3 regions of the Agrobacterium larrymoorei genome follow, and region 1 is predicted to be linked to each of the others. Evidence: riboswitches for the same ligand, from Rfam matches in the RefSeq annotation. Region 1 holds a riboswitch; each other region holds the start of a gene.
What was found. Region 1 has a riboswitch for cobalamin ahead of CFBP5473_RS01360 (DUF1636 family protein). Riboswitches for the same ligand answer to the same signal wherever they lie in the genome.

Region 1 (4,167 bases):
AGGACGGCGGGATTTAAGCGCTGCCGATATTCGACAGGCGCTGAAGCTGGCACGGGTTGCCGATGGTCTGCTGATTGGCGTCTTCGGCGCACTCGCGCTCATTATCGGGCTATAGCGAGAAGCGCATCGAGATCCAGATGGCGCTCCATATGTTCGGCCAACCGATCCAGAACCGCGTCCACCTGTGCTTCGTAGTTCAGCGTCGAGGCTTGCCCGCCGAGTCTTTTGAGCCAGGCGCTGCGTTGAAGGTCATCGGAAAACAGGCCATGGATATAAGTGCCGAAAACGCGACCATCCGGTGAGATGGCTCCGTCGACATGATTGCCGATGGTCGCAAAGGGACGTTGGCAGTCGGCGCCGTGTGTTACGCCGACATGCATCTCATAGCCGGAGAAGGCGTGCCCATCGAAGCTGCGGCCCGTTATCGATACGAGCCTCTTGTCTCGAGCCAGAACCGTATCGATATCGAGAAGGCCTAGACCCTCTACGCTGGTCGGCGCACCCTCTATGCCTTGCGGGTCCGAGATGGTTTTCCCAAGCATCTGATACCCGCCACATAGGCCAAGGACATAGCCGCCACGCCGCATATGCGCCTTGATATCGATGTCGAAACCAGCCTGTCTGAGGACGGCCAAATCCGCAATCGTTGCCTTGGATCCGCAAAGCAGCACCAGTGCACAATTGCCGGGAATGGCTTGGCCCGGACGCACACGGGTGAGTTCGATATCCGGCTCCATATCCAGTGGGTCGAGGTCATCGAAATTGGAGATGTGCGGCAGGATCGGCACCGCTATGCGGATTTTCGCATCCGGTTTTGCCTGATTTGATGACGCCAATCCCAACGCGTCTTCTGCGGGCAGCTGGGATGCCTCGGCAAAATGCGGCAGCAGACCGATGGACTGCCAGCCGGTATGGTCGGCTATGATCCGCATGCCTTCATCGAACAATGCTGGATCGCCGCGAAAACGGTTGACGATGAAGCCCTTGATCATCTCTGCATCGGCGGCATCCACCACTGCCTTTGTGCCGACGAGACTGGCGATCACCCCTCCCCGGTCGATGTCGCCAATCAGGATGACGGGCGCGTTCGCAGCGCGGGCAAAGCCCATATTTGCTATGTCGTTGGCGCGCAGGTTAACCTCAGACGCACTGCCCGCGCCCTCGATCAGCACAAGGTCGGCATTGGCTCTCAGATGCTCGAAACTTTCCAGTACACGGGGCATCAGCCCGGCTTTCATATGCTGGTAATCAGCCGCCTTGGCGTTGCCCAGCACCTTGCCTTGCACCACCACCTGCGCGCCTGTTTCGCTTTGCGGCTTCAGCAGCACTGGGTTCATGTGCACGGAAAGCGGAACGCCTGCTGCGCGCGCCTGCAATGCCTGCGCCCGCCCAATCTCTCCGCCATCGGCGGTAACGGCGGCATTGTTGGACATGTTCTGCGGCTTGAAAGGCAGCACCGAAAGCCCGCGCTTGATAAAGGCGCGCGCCAGACCCGCCACCATCAGTGACTTGCCGACATCCGAGCCGGTCCCCTGAAACATGATGGATTTGGCGACCATGGATCAGAACTCGATGCCGGATTGCGCTTTGACGCCTGCCTTGAAATGGTGCTTCACCAGCGTCATTTCCGTCACCATATCGGCGGCATCGATCAAGGGCTGCTTGGCGTTGCGCCCGGTGACGATGACGTGGAGATCGGGGCGACGGGCGGAGAGCGTTGCGACGACATCATCCAGGGAAAGATAATCGTAGCGCAGGGCGATGTTCAGCTCGTCCAGGACGAGAAGGCCGATGCTTTCATCCGCCATCAAAGTCTTCGCCTCCTCCCAGGCTTTGCCCGCAGCGGCGACATCGCGCTTGAGGTCCTGAGTGTCCCACGTGAAACCTTCGCCCATGGTGCGCCATTCCACTTTGTCTCCGAAGAGCGTCAGAGCCTGCTGCTCGCCAGTGGACCACGCGCCCTTGATGAATTGCACGACGCCGACCCTTCTGCCGGTGCCGAGCATGCGCAGGGCGAGGCCGAAAGCCGCCGTGGACTTGCCCTTGCCGGGACCGGTGTTGATCATCAGCAGACCTTTTTCGATGGTCTTTTCAGCGACTTCCGCATCCTGCACCGTTTTACGGTTCACCATTTTTTCGCGGTGGCGCGCGGCTTCGCTATCGCTGATATCGCGTGTCATGATGTCGCTTCCTCTCGGGCCAGATGCTTTTCGAAGCGGCGACTATAGTCGAATCGACCCTCGCGGCAATGCGGCATTAACACATTGACCCCAAAGCCGCTTGGCCGTAAGGGTAAGGCACTGACGGTCTTTTTCCGGCAACGGGAAAAGCTAAGAGGGAACACGGTTCCGCCCATCCGGGTCAATCCGTGGCTGCCCCCGCAACTGTAAGCGGTGAGCCCGCACTGTTAAGCCACTGGATGAATCTCCGGGAAGGCGGTGCAAGGGCGGTCATTTCAAGCCGCGAGCCAGGAGACCTGCCGTTTCAGGAAAAACGTCTGTCGGGCGGGGTGCTCCGGTCAGTCGGTTCGGTCGAATGCTGGTTCGCGCCTTCCGCGCACCGTCTTCGGCATCCGCACCCCTGTTTGGTTTAAAGGCGCGGACTCAGGTTTGGATATTACAGCGACATCTTCTCAAAAGACTGAACGAGCAGACGCAGGCACCGTTTCCGGCGTGGTCGTCTACGTGTGCCGCAGTTGCCGTGATGAGGCCGATCCGAATGCCGAACCGCGTCCGGGCGCGCTGCTGGCGGAAGCGACAGTTCATCTTGGTGCGCAAAGCCACGTCGAAGTTCGCAGCGTCAATTGCCTTGCCAATTGCAAGCGCGGTGCGAGTGCGGCGATGCGCAGCGCCGACGGCTGGTCCTACGTGTTCGGCGGGCTGACGCCCGACAATGCCGAGGATTTGATTTCCGGTGCAAAGCTGCTCGCAGGTTCCGCCGACGGCCTCATGCCATGGCGTGGCCGTCCCGATAGTTTGAAGCGCGGCATGGTCGCGCGCATACCCCCATTGAATTTTACCGAGGAGAGATCATGACCACGCTAGACCGCGTTCCCTGCACCATCGTTACCGGCTTTTTAGGCGCGGGAAAGACCACCCTGCTGCGCGGCCTTCTGGAAAAGCTGGATGGCAAGCGTCTGGCCATCATCGTCAACGAGTTCGGCGATGTCGGCATCGATGGTGAAATCCTCAAAGGCTGCGGCATCGAAAGTTGCCCGGAAGAAAACATCGTGGAACTGGCCAATGGCTGCATCTGCTGCACCGTTGCGGATGATTTCCAGCCCGCCATCGAGCAGATTCTGAGTCGTCAGCCGAAGGTCGAGCACATTCTTATCGAGACCTCCGGTCTTGCCCTGCCTAAGCCTCTGGTGCAGGCCTTCCAATGGCCCGCAATCAACAGCCGCGTTACGGTCGATGCCGTGGTTGCCGTGGCGGATGGTGCAGCCCTTGCCGAGGGCATGGTTTCCCACGATCTGGAGGCACTCGCTGCCCAGCGCGCCAATGACGAAGCGCTCGATCACGATGATCCGGTCGAGGAAGTCTTCGAAGACCAGATCGCCTGCGCCGATCTCATCGTGCTCACCAAGGGCGATCTCCTGGATGCCGATGGTCTTGAGCGTGCCAAGGCGCATATTGGCGAGCATCTTCCGAAGGCCGCAAAGATCGTCGTTGCCTCCAATGGTGCCATCGACCCGGCTGTCCTGATCGGGCTTGGTCTTGCTGTCGAAAACGACATCGAAAACCGCCACACGCATCACGATGACGAAGAAGATCACGATCACGACGAGTTCGACAGCTTCGTCGTGGAGCTCGGTGCCGTGTCCGATCCGGAAGCGCTGGCCGCACGCATCGCGGAAACGGCTGCTGCTGAAAATGTTCTGCGCATCAAGGGCTTTGTTGAGGTTTCGGCAAAGCCGATGCGCTTGCAGGTTCAGGCGGTCGGTTCGCGCGTCAACCATTATTTCGACCGCCCTTGGGCCGCCGGTGAAGTGCGCCGTTCTGCTCTCGTTGTGATCGGTGAGAAGGGCATCAACCGCGAAAAAATCGAACAGATGCTGGCGGCCTGATTATCCATGCATATCCTCGCCACCACATCTTCGTCTCTGGATGACCTGATAGAGCCGGTTGATCTCAACCAGCCGCGGGCGGATGTGGTGGTGCTCTCCTT
Region 2 (4,167 bases), 1.5 Mb from region 1:
CAACAAGTTCGGCTCCATGGTGGTTACGACCGGCAACAAGTCCGAGATGTCGGTAGGTTACGCCACGCTTTATGGCGACATGAATGGCGGCTTCAATCCGATCAAAGACCTCTACAAGATGCAGGTCTACGCCATTTCCAGATGGCGCAACGCGCATGTGCCGCCGGATACTTTGGGACCTTCCGGTGAGGTCATTCCCGAAAACATCCTCTCCAAGGCACCTTCGGCAGAACTGCGTCCGAACCAGACCGACCAGGATTCGCTACCGCCTTATCCGGTGCTGGACGATATTCTGGAATGCCTCGTGGAGCAGGAAATGTCGGTGGATGAGATCGTTGCCCGCGGCCACGATGTCGCGACGGTCCACCGTATCGAGCATCTGCTTTATCTTGCGGAATACAAGCGCCGCCAGTCCGCGCCGGGCGTGAAGATCACCAAGAAGAATTTCGGTCGCGACCGGCGCTACCCGATCACCAATCGCTTCCGCGACAGGTGATCGCGGGTATTCGACTGGCGTGTGCAGGGAGGAAGAATGCGCAGTTCCATCGAGATCTATGACATCCGCACGCGCCAGAACCGGGTCGTTTGGCAAACGAGTGCACTGTTCGAAGCGCCCAATTGGTCGCCGGATGGGCGATATCTGTTGTTGAACAGCGGTGGCCTGCTTTATCGGCTGTCGCTGGATGGAGACACGAAAGCCGAGAAAGTCGATACCGGCTTTGCGACCGAGTGCAACAATGATCACGGTATTTCGCCGGATGGTTCGCTCTATGCGATTTCGGATAAGGTTGAGTTCGGCAAAAGCGCGATTTATCTTCTGCCGTCGTCCGGCGGCGCTCCACGATTGATGACGAAAAACCTGCCATCCTATTGGCATGGCTGGGCGCCGGATGGCAAAAGCTTTGCCTATTGCGGTATCCGCGATCAGGTTTTCGATATCTACGCCATGGATGTCGAGACCGGCACCGAGACGCTGCTCACGCATGGCGAAGGCCGGAATGACGGGCCGGATTATTCGCCGGATGGCGCGTGGATCTATTTCAATTCCAGCCGCACGGGGCAGATGCAGATTTGGCGGGTCAGGCCGGACGGCTCCGACGTAGAGCGGATCACCGACAGTGCGTATGGTGACTGGTTTCCTCATCCGTCTCCGAAAGGAGACAAGGTGGTCTTCATTTCCTATGACAGCGACGTTTTCGATCACCCTCGCGATCTCGATGTGCGTGTGCGGTTGATGGACCCGGATGGGAGCAATGTTGAAACGCTGTTCGATCTGTTCGGCGGGCAGGGCACGATGAATTCTCCCAACTGGTCACCGTATGGTGATGAGTTTGCTTATGTCCGGTATTTCCCTGCCGAATGATGCAGCGGCGCTTGCGCCATTGCGTAAATTTCCCCATAGCTTCCCCGTCAGGTGCCTGCTTCTAGCGGGAGAATCGGGAATGCGGTGAGAGACCGCGACGTGCCCAACGCTGTGAGGCGGATGCCTGTTGCCATGAGCCACTGAGTTTTCGGGAAGGCGGCAGCGGGCAGATGAAGCCAAGTCAGAAGACCGGCCTGACGAGATAGACCGACCCGCGTGGACGGCGGAAGGTTTTGAGAAATGCTGTTTGCCTGGTGCTCTTACGAGGCATGGCAAGGAGCTTTCTCGGCATTGTTGGGGATTGACGATGCGGTCTGATGCTATGCGGCACAAGCTGGTGCCGGTTTGTGAATTTTCCGATGACGACAAGGCTGCGGTTTACCACGCCATCGAGACGCGACGCGATGTAAGGGACCAGTTTTTGCCCGATCCTTTGCCGGATGTGTTGGTTCGCAGGCTGCTCGAAGCTGCGCACGCAGCACCCTCGGTTGGCTTCATGCAGCCGTGGAATTTCACACTGGTCAGCGATGCGGCAACGAAAGAGGAGGTCTGGCGTGCCTTCTCTCGTGCCAATGACGAGGCCAGCGCCATGTTTTCCGATGAAAAACAGGCGCTTTATCGAAGCCTGAAGCTGGAAGGCATTCGCAAGGCGCCGCTGTCGATTTGCGTGACCTGTGATCCCACGCGCGGTGGTGACGTGGTGCTGGGGCGAACCCATAATCCGCGCATGGATGTTTATTCCACCGTCTGTGCCGTGCAAAATCTTTGGCTCGCCGCGCGGGCGGAGGGCATCGGCGTGGGCTGGGTCAGCATTTTTCACGATGCGGATATTCGCAGAATACTCGGCATTCCGCAGCACATCGAAATCGTTGCATGGCTTTGCATCGGGCGCGTCGAGCAGCTTTATGCCGAGCCGGAGCTGGCGGTAAAAGGCTGGCGACAGCGTCTGCCGCTGGACGAGCTGCTTTTCAATGGTCGCTGGGGCGAAACAGGGTGTCGCTAGATTACTGCGCCTGATCCTGCTGCGGCTGCGTGCCTTTCAAAGCCGGATTCTTAAGATCGATCCGGCTGGTCTCTTCAGGCAGGAATTGCGGCCCGACAACGCGGACGTGGCTGCTCTTCGGGTCGTATTCCCGGTCAGGCACCGGCTCCGCCTTGGCTTCCGTCTTCGTTTCCGGCGGCTTGGAAGCCTTGTCACCTTGCGGTGATGGAATTTGCGTGATGCCGGAATAGGGCGTGGATTGCGGTGCGCTGGCCTGCTGTTCCTGCGTCTTCATTTCATCATGGTAAGCGGCCATGTTGCAGCTGCATGAGGAGGACCGGTTGGTGGCAGAGCCATTGCGATAGGCGAAAGCCGTCGGCATGGACGTGTAGGGCTTGCCGGTTTTTGCCGAAACCATGTCCGAACTCTCCTGTCCCTCCATGGCGTGGTAGAAGAGTTCCGTTTCGGTACCCGGACACATGCGCGCGCATTGCGCTGCCTGCGCGCGGAAATCCAGCGGTGTGGCATTGGAAGAAATCGGGAAGAAAGCGCCGTCGCAGGTTCGCACGCACAGCGTTCTCAAACCGCCCTGCATCGGCATATCCGGTGTCGGTGAATAATCGCCCCGTTCTTCTGGTCTCGGGTCGTTGAATGGGTCGGTGTAGCCGCGCGTTTCCGGGTTTCGATAAGGATCGGCGGATGCATAATCCGGGGAGCCTTCATCGAAGCAGCCTTCGGCATCCAGCGCCGCCATGATCCTTTCCCGGTGATCGTCCGACTGGTTGTTGCGCTGCATGGCCAGCATCCGGTCACGGTCTTCGGCGATCATGTCACGCTCTGCCTCGGCCTGCGCCAGTGCATCACCGATTTCGCCGCAGAGCTGCGCATTGGGATTGCCGTAAACGACGATACTGCCTGAGGAGCAGCCATAGCGGCGAAGATCGTTCTTGATCCGGCGCACGATGATATTCTGCTGCGTAAGCGCACTGGCGAACTGGCGAACCTGCGCCGTGTTGCCGATGACGGTGCTGGGCTGGCGAAGCTCGGCCCGGAGGGAATCGCAAATATTGTTGGCCTGCGCGGAAATCGGCGCAGCCAGAAGAACAGCGATTATCGAACCGATCATTAGGCTGCGGCGCGGGGTCAATGGTCCGATCCGTTTCTGCAAGCCTGCCACATGCGGCTCTATCCTCTGAGTGAACATTAATCACAAACGCGAATGGCGTTTATAAGTTCAGGATAGCATAGGGCCGTGCCGCATTGCGGCAACAGCCAGTTCAAAATTGCGTTAATCCGAAATTACGCAAGCGCCGAACACGGCGATGGGCTTATTCGGAAGGCTGGGACGCCTGCACCACGGCCAGCGCCGCCATGTTGACCACGCCACGCGAGGTGACGGTGGGCGACAGGATGTGCGCGGGCAGAGCCGTACCGAGCAGGATCGGGCCGACATGCAGACCTTCCGTCATGGTGCGAACGACGCCGAGCGAGATATTGGCCGCATCGAGGTTCGGGAAGACCAGAAGGTTGGCTTCACCAGACAGCGCGCTGTTCGGCATGGCGCGCTTGCGCAGAATTTCCGACAGCGCAGAACCACCCTGCATTTCACCATCGATTTCGAGTTCCGGCGCGGCATTACGCACGATTTGAAGCGCCCGGCGCATCTTGCGAGCGCTTTCGGAATCGCGCGAGCCGAAATTCGAATGGCTGGCCAGCGCAATCTTCGGCGTGATGCCGAAGCGCTTGATTTCCTTGGCAGCAAGGATCGCCATTTCGGCAACTTCTTCCGAGGTCGGCTCGTAATTGACGAATGTATCGGTCA
Region 3 (4,167 bases), on a different replicon from region 1:
CTTACGGCCAGCGCTATTCTCCGCTGACGCAGATCAACACTGAAAATGTCGGTGAGCTGAAAGAGGCATGGCGCTATCAGACCGGCGACGTGAAGCTGCCGCAAGATGTGGGCGAGACGACCTATCAGGTCACGCCGCTGAAGGTCGGTAACACGCTGTACCTCTGCACGCCGCATAACTGGGCTATCGCCGTGGATGCGGCGACTGGCAAGGAAAAGTGGAAATACGATCCGAATGTGGGTCTCAATCCCGACCGTCAGCACCAGACATGCCGCGGTGTTACCTATTACGCCGAGCCCACCGCCCAGGCGGGTTCGCAATGCGCTGCCCGCGTCTATCTTCCAACCTCCGACGCACGTCTGATTGCGCTCGACGCCGGAACGGGTCAGGTCTGCACCTCTTTCGCGGATCAGGGGACGCTGCATCTCGAAGTCGGCATGCAGTACAATCCTGCTGGCTATTACTACTCCACCTCTCCGCCAGCCATCGTCGGCAACAAGATCATTATCGGCGGTGCCGTCAATGACAACTACTCCACCCAGGAACAGTCCGGTGTCATCCGCGCCTTCGATGTGAACAGCGGCGAACTGCTGTGGAACTGGGATTCCGGAAACCCTACCCAGACCCAACCGCTTCAGCCGGGTCAGACCTATACGACCAACTCTCCCAACAGCTGGTCCGTTTTTAGTGTCGATGAAGCGCTTGGGCTCGTCTACATCCCTCTGGGAAATCAAGTTCCTGACCAGCTCGGCATGGGTCGGAGCGAGAATGTAGAGAAATATTCCTCGTCCATCGTAGCTCTGGATGTGAATACCGGGCAGGATCGCTGGGTGAAGCAATTCGTCCATCACGACCTTTGGGATATGGACGTACCGGCACAGCCTGTCCTGCTGGACATCACCAAGCCGGATGGCCAGACCGTGCCGGCACTCGTTGGCCCGACGAAGCAGGGCGATATCTATGTGCTGGACCGGCGGAACGGCGATCCTATCCTGGCCGTGACGGAAGAGCCTGCTCCAAGTGGCGCCATCCCTGAAGACTTCAGCGCGCCGACGCAGCCGACCTCTGCCTTGAGCTTCAAGCCGGAGCCGCTTCAGGAAAAGAACATGTGGGGCGTCTCCATGTTCGACCAGCTGGCTTGCCGCATCAAGTTCCATCAACTGAACTATAAAGGCCGTTACACGCCGCCATCGCTGAATGGCACTCTCGTTTACCCGGGTAACTTCGGTACCTTCAACTGGGGTAGCGTTGCGGTAGATCCTGAACGTCAGGTCATGTTCGGCATGCCGACCTATCTGGCCTTCACCTCGCAGCTCGTTCCACGCGCCCAAATTCCCCAGAAGGGACAGGATGAAAAGGGTAGCGAGCAGGGTCTGAACCGTAACGACGGCGCGCCATACGGCGTATTGATGGGTCCGTTCCTCAGCCCCATCGGCATTCCATGCCAGGCGCCGCCATGGGGCTATGTGGCGGGTGCCGATCTCAGAACCGGCAAGATTGCCTACAAGCATAAGAACGGCACGGTCCGCGACATGACACCGCTACCGCTTCCCTTCAAGGTCGGTGTTCCCGGGATCGGCGGCCCGATGATCACCAAGGGCGGCGTGGCCTTCCTTGGCGCGGCAGTAGACGATTACCTTCGTGCCTATGATCTGACGAGCGGCAAGCAGCTTTGGGAGGCCAGACTGCCGGCAGGTGGGCAAGCAACGCCCATGACCTATGCGCTCGATGACGGAAAACAATATGTCGTCATAGTCGCTGGCGGGCACGGGTCCGTCGGCACGAAGCCGGGCGATTACGTGATTGCCTACAAGCTTCCTTGAACGCTGACGACGTTCATTTGAATATTTCAGAAATGGCCGGATTCTCCGGCCATTTTCTTTATTTTCAGAATGATAAGTTTATTGTGTTTGATATGTAATAACATTACAAATCGGTGCTTGACGGCGGAAGCCAAATAGTTCTATCTGGTCCGCGACGGTTCCAAGCGAGAGATCGCAAGGAATAATAGGGAACACGGTGAGAGGCATTGCTTCAATGCCGTGGCTGCCCCCGCAACTGTAAGCGGATTGTCGAGCACTCGTGACGCATACTTGCGTCAGGCCACTGCGAATAATCGTGGGAAGGCGGGCAAGACGATCATCCGTGAGCCAGGAGACCTGCCGTCGAGAGTTCATTCCAATGTCACGGGCGGGGATGCCCTGAACAGGAGACGTCATGATCGTTGTTTGCGCCACCCGGCGCCATATTCAATCTGCTCTTTTTCCGGTTTCAAAACGGTCCTTCGCGTGTGGCTGCGGAATGGATGTTCATTCACCTTCACATGACGGCTTTGCGCTGTAACGCGCAGCTGGCGATTTCGGGGACTATCGGAACATGACAATTAACTTAAGCCGCGCCATCTTTGCAGCAGCCATGGCTGCACTTTCGATGGCAGCTACATCCGCGCAGGCTGCGGAAACCAGCTATCCATTGACGCTGAAGAATTGTGGAAGGGACGTAACCTTTACCCACGCTCCAGAGCGCACGGTCTCCATCGGCCAGAGCACGACGGAAATCCTCTATATGCTCGGGCTGGCAGACAAGGTGGTGGGAACCGCCGTCTGGATCGGCCCGGTCATCAAAGGCTATGAGGAGGCCAATGCCAAGGTAACGCGATTGGCGGATAATGATCCGAGCTTCGAAAGCGTGCTTGCCGAGAAGCCCGATCTGGTAACTGCGCAGTTCCAGTGGCATGTCGGTTCGGAAGGCGTGGTGGCCAAGCCGGAGCAGTTTGAGGAACTTGGCATTCCGGTCTATACGTCCCCTTCGGATTGCACGGGCAAGGACAATTCCGGCGGTGGTGATGGCGTGCGTCACTCCGTATTTACGATGGACCAGATCTATCAGGAAATCTCCGAACTTGCGCAAATCTTCAATGTGCAGGATCGCGGCGAGAAGCTGATTGCCGATCTGAAATCCCGCGAAGAAGCAGCAAGGCAAAAGATTGCCTCGGTCGATGGCAAGCTGTCCGCCGTCTTCTGGTTCTCCAGCGCCGAACTGGATATCGATCCCTATGTCGCGGGCAAGAATGGTGCGCCGGGCTACATCATGTCGGCGCTTGGTATCAAAAACGTCATCGACAGCGATGAGGAATGGCCGACCGTGGGCTGGGAAACCATTGCGAAGTCGCAGCCGACCATCATCGTTGCTGGCAAAATGGACCGTCGCCGCTATCCGGCTGACGACGCTGCCGTGAAACAGAAATTTCTGAAAGAGGATCCAGTTGCTAGCCTGATGCCCGCCGTCAAACAGAACCACATCGTGGTGATGGATGCGCAGGCCATGAATCCGACGATCCGCACGATCGAAGGCATCGAAGTGCTGGCGGATCAGGTCGTTCAGCTCGGCCTGACGAAGTAAGCCGATGTCGGTTCCTTTAATCTATGCCCGTGCCGCCGCCATTGCGGCCGGGTGCCTCTTGCTGGCGCTGTGGCTTGGCGCATCGATTGGCGAGACATCCATTCCCATGGATGTCGTCGCCAAAACGGTGGCCAACCGCCTGTGGCATGCGGGTTATCCGCTGGACGCCATCGATGAGGGTATCGTCTGGAACTACCGGTTAAGCCGGGCCGTGGTTGCCGCCTGTTGCGGGGCGGCCCTGGCGCTTTCTGGCGTCGTGCTGCAATCGCTGCTGCGCAATCCGCTGGCAGATCCTTATATTCTGGGCATTTCCGCTGGAGCTTCGACGGGCGCAGTCGGTGTTGCCATTCTTGGTTTCGGCGCGGGCATGCTTACCATGCCGCTCGGTGCTTTTCTGGGCGCACTTGTTGCCTTCGCCCTCGTCACATTGCTGGCGCTGCGGGCCGGAAGCGGCAATAGCGCGATCATTCTGGCAGGCGTTGCGGGGTCGCAGCTGTTCAACGCGCTGACGTCCTTCATCGTCACCAAGTCGGCCAATGCGGAACAGGCACGCGGTATCATGTTCTGGCTGCTCGGCAATCTTTCCGGCGTCCGCTGGCCGGATGTCTCGCTGGCGCTGCCGGTTGCGATCCTTGGCCTTGTCGTCTGTCTCTGGCATGCCCGCGCTTTGGACGCCTTCACCTTCGGCGCTGAATCCGCCGCGTCGCTCGGCATTCCGGTCCGGCGCGTCTATGTGGTGCTGACGGGTATCTCGGCGCTGATGAC

Region 2: another riboswitch for cobalamin. It lies ahead of bluB (5,6-dimethylbenzimidazole synthase); the one in region 1 lies ahead of CFBP5473_RS01360 (DUF1636 family protein).
Region 3: another riboswitch for cobalamin. It lies ahead of CFBP5473_RS18865 (ABC transporter substrate-binding protein); the one in region 1 lies ahead of CFBP5473_RS01360 (DUF1636 family protein).

Annotation. Positions count from the first base shown of each region.
Region 1 covers NZ_CP039691.1:283,885-288,051, forward strand. The annotation lists gene cbiB (adenosylcobinamide-phosphate synthase CbiB) at 1-115, shown strand, start outside; gene CFBP5473_RS01350 (cobyric acid synthase) at 102-1,559, opposite strand; gene cobO (cob(I)yrinic acid a,c-diamide adenosyltransferase) at 1,563-2,180, opposite strand; cobalamin riboswitch at 2,288-2,498, shown strand; gene CFBP5473_RS01360 (DUF1636 family protein) at 2,610-3,035, shown strand; gene cobW (cobalamin biosynthesis protein CobW) at 3,029-4,066, shown strand; gene cobN (cobaltochelatase subunit CobN) at 4,073-4,167, shown strand, end outside.
Region 2 covers NZ_CP039691.1:1,797,609-1,801,775, reverse strand. The annotation lists gene CFBP5473_RS08575 (NAD+ synthase) at 1-496, shown strand, start outside; gene CFBP5473_RS08570 (TolB family protein) at 533-1,363, shown strand; cobalamin riboswitch at 1,396-1,575, shown strand; gene bluB (5,6-dimethylbenzimidazole synthase) at 1,686-2,366, shown strand; gene CFBP5473_RS08560 (DUF2865 domain-containing protein) at 2,368-3,492, opposite strand; gene CFBP5473_RS08555 (NADP-dependent malic enzyme) at 3,674-4,167, opposite strand, start outside.
Region 3 covers NZ_CP039692.1:983,334-987,500, reverse strand. The annotation lists gene CFBP5473_RS18870 (glucose/quinate/shikimate family membrane-bound PQQ-dependent dehydrogenase) at 1-1,823, shown strand, start outside; cobalamin riboswitch at 1,962-2,181, shown strand; gene CFBP5473_RS18865 (ABC transporter substrate-binding protein) at 2,377-3,402, shown strand; gene CFBP5473_RS18860 (FecCD family ABC transporter permease) at 3,407-4,167, shown strand, end outside.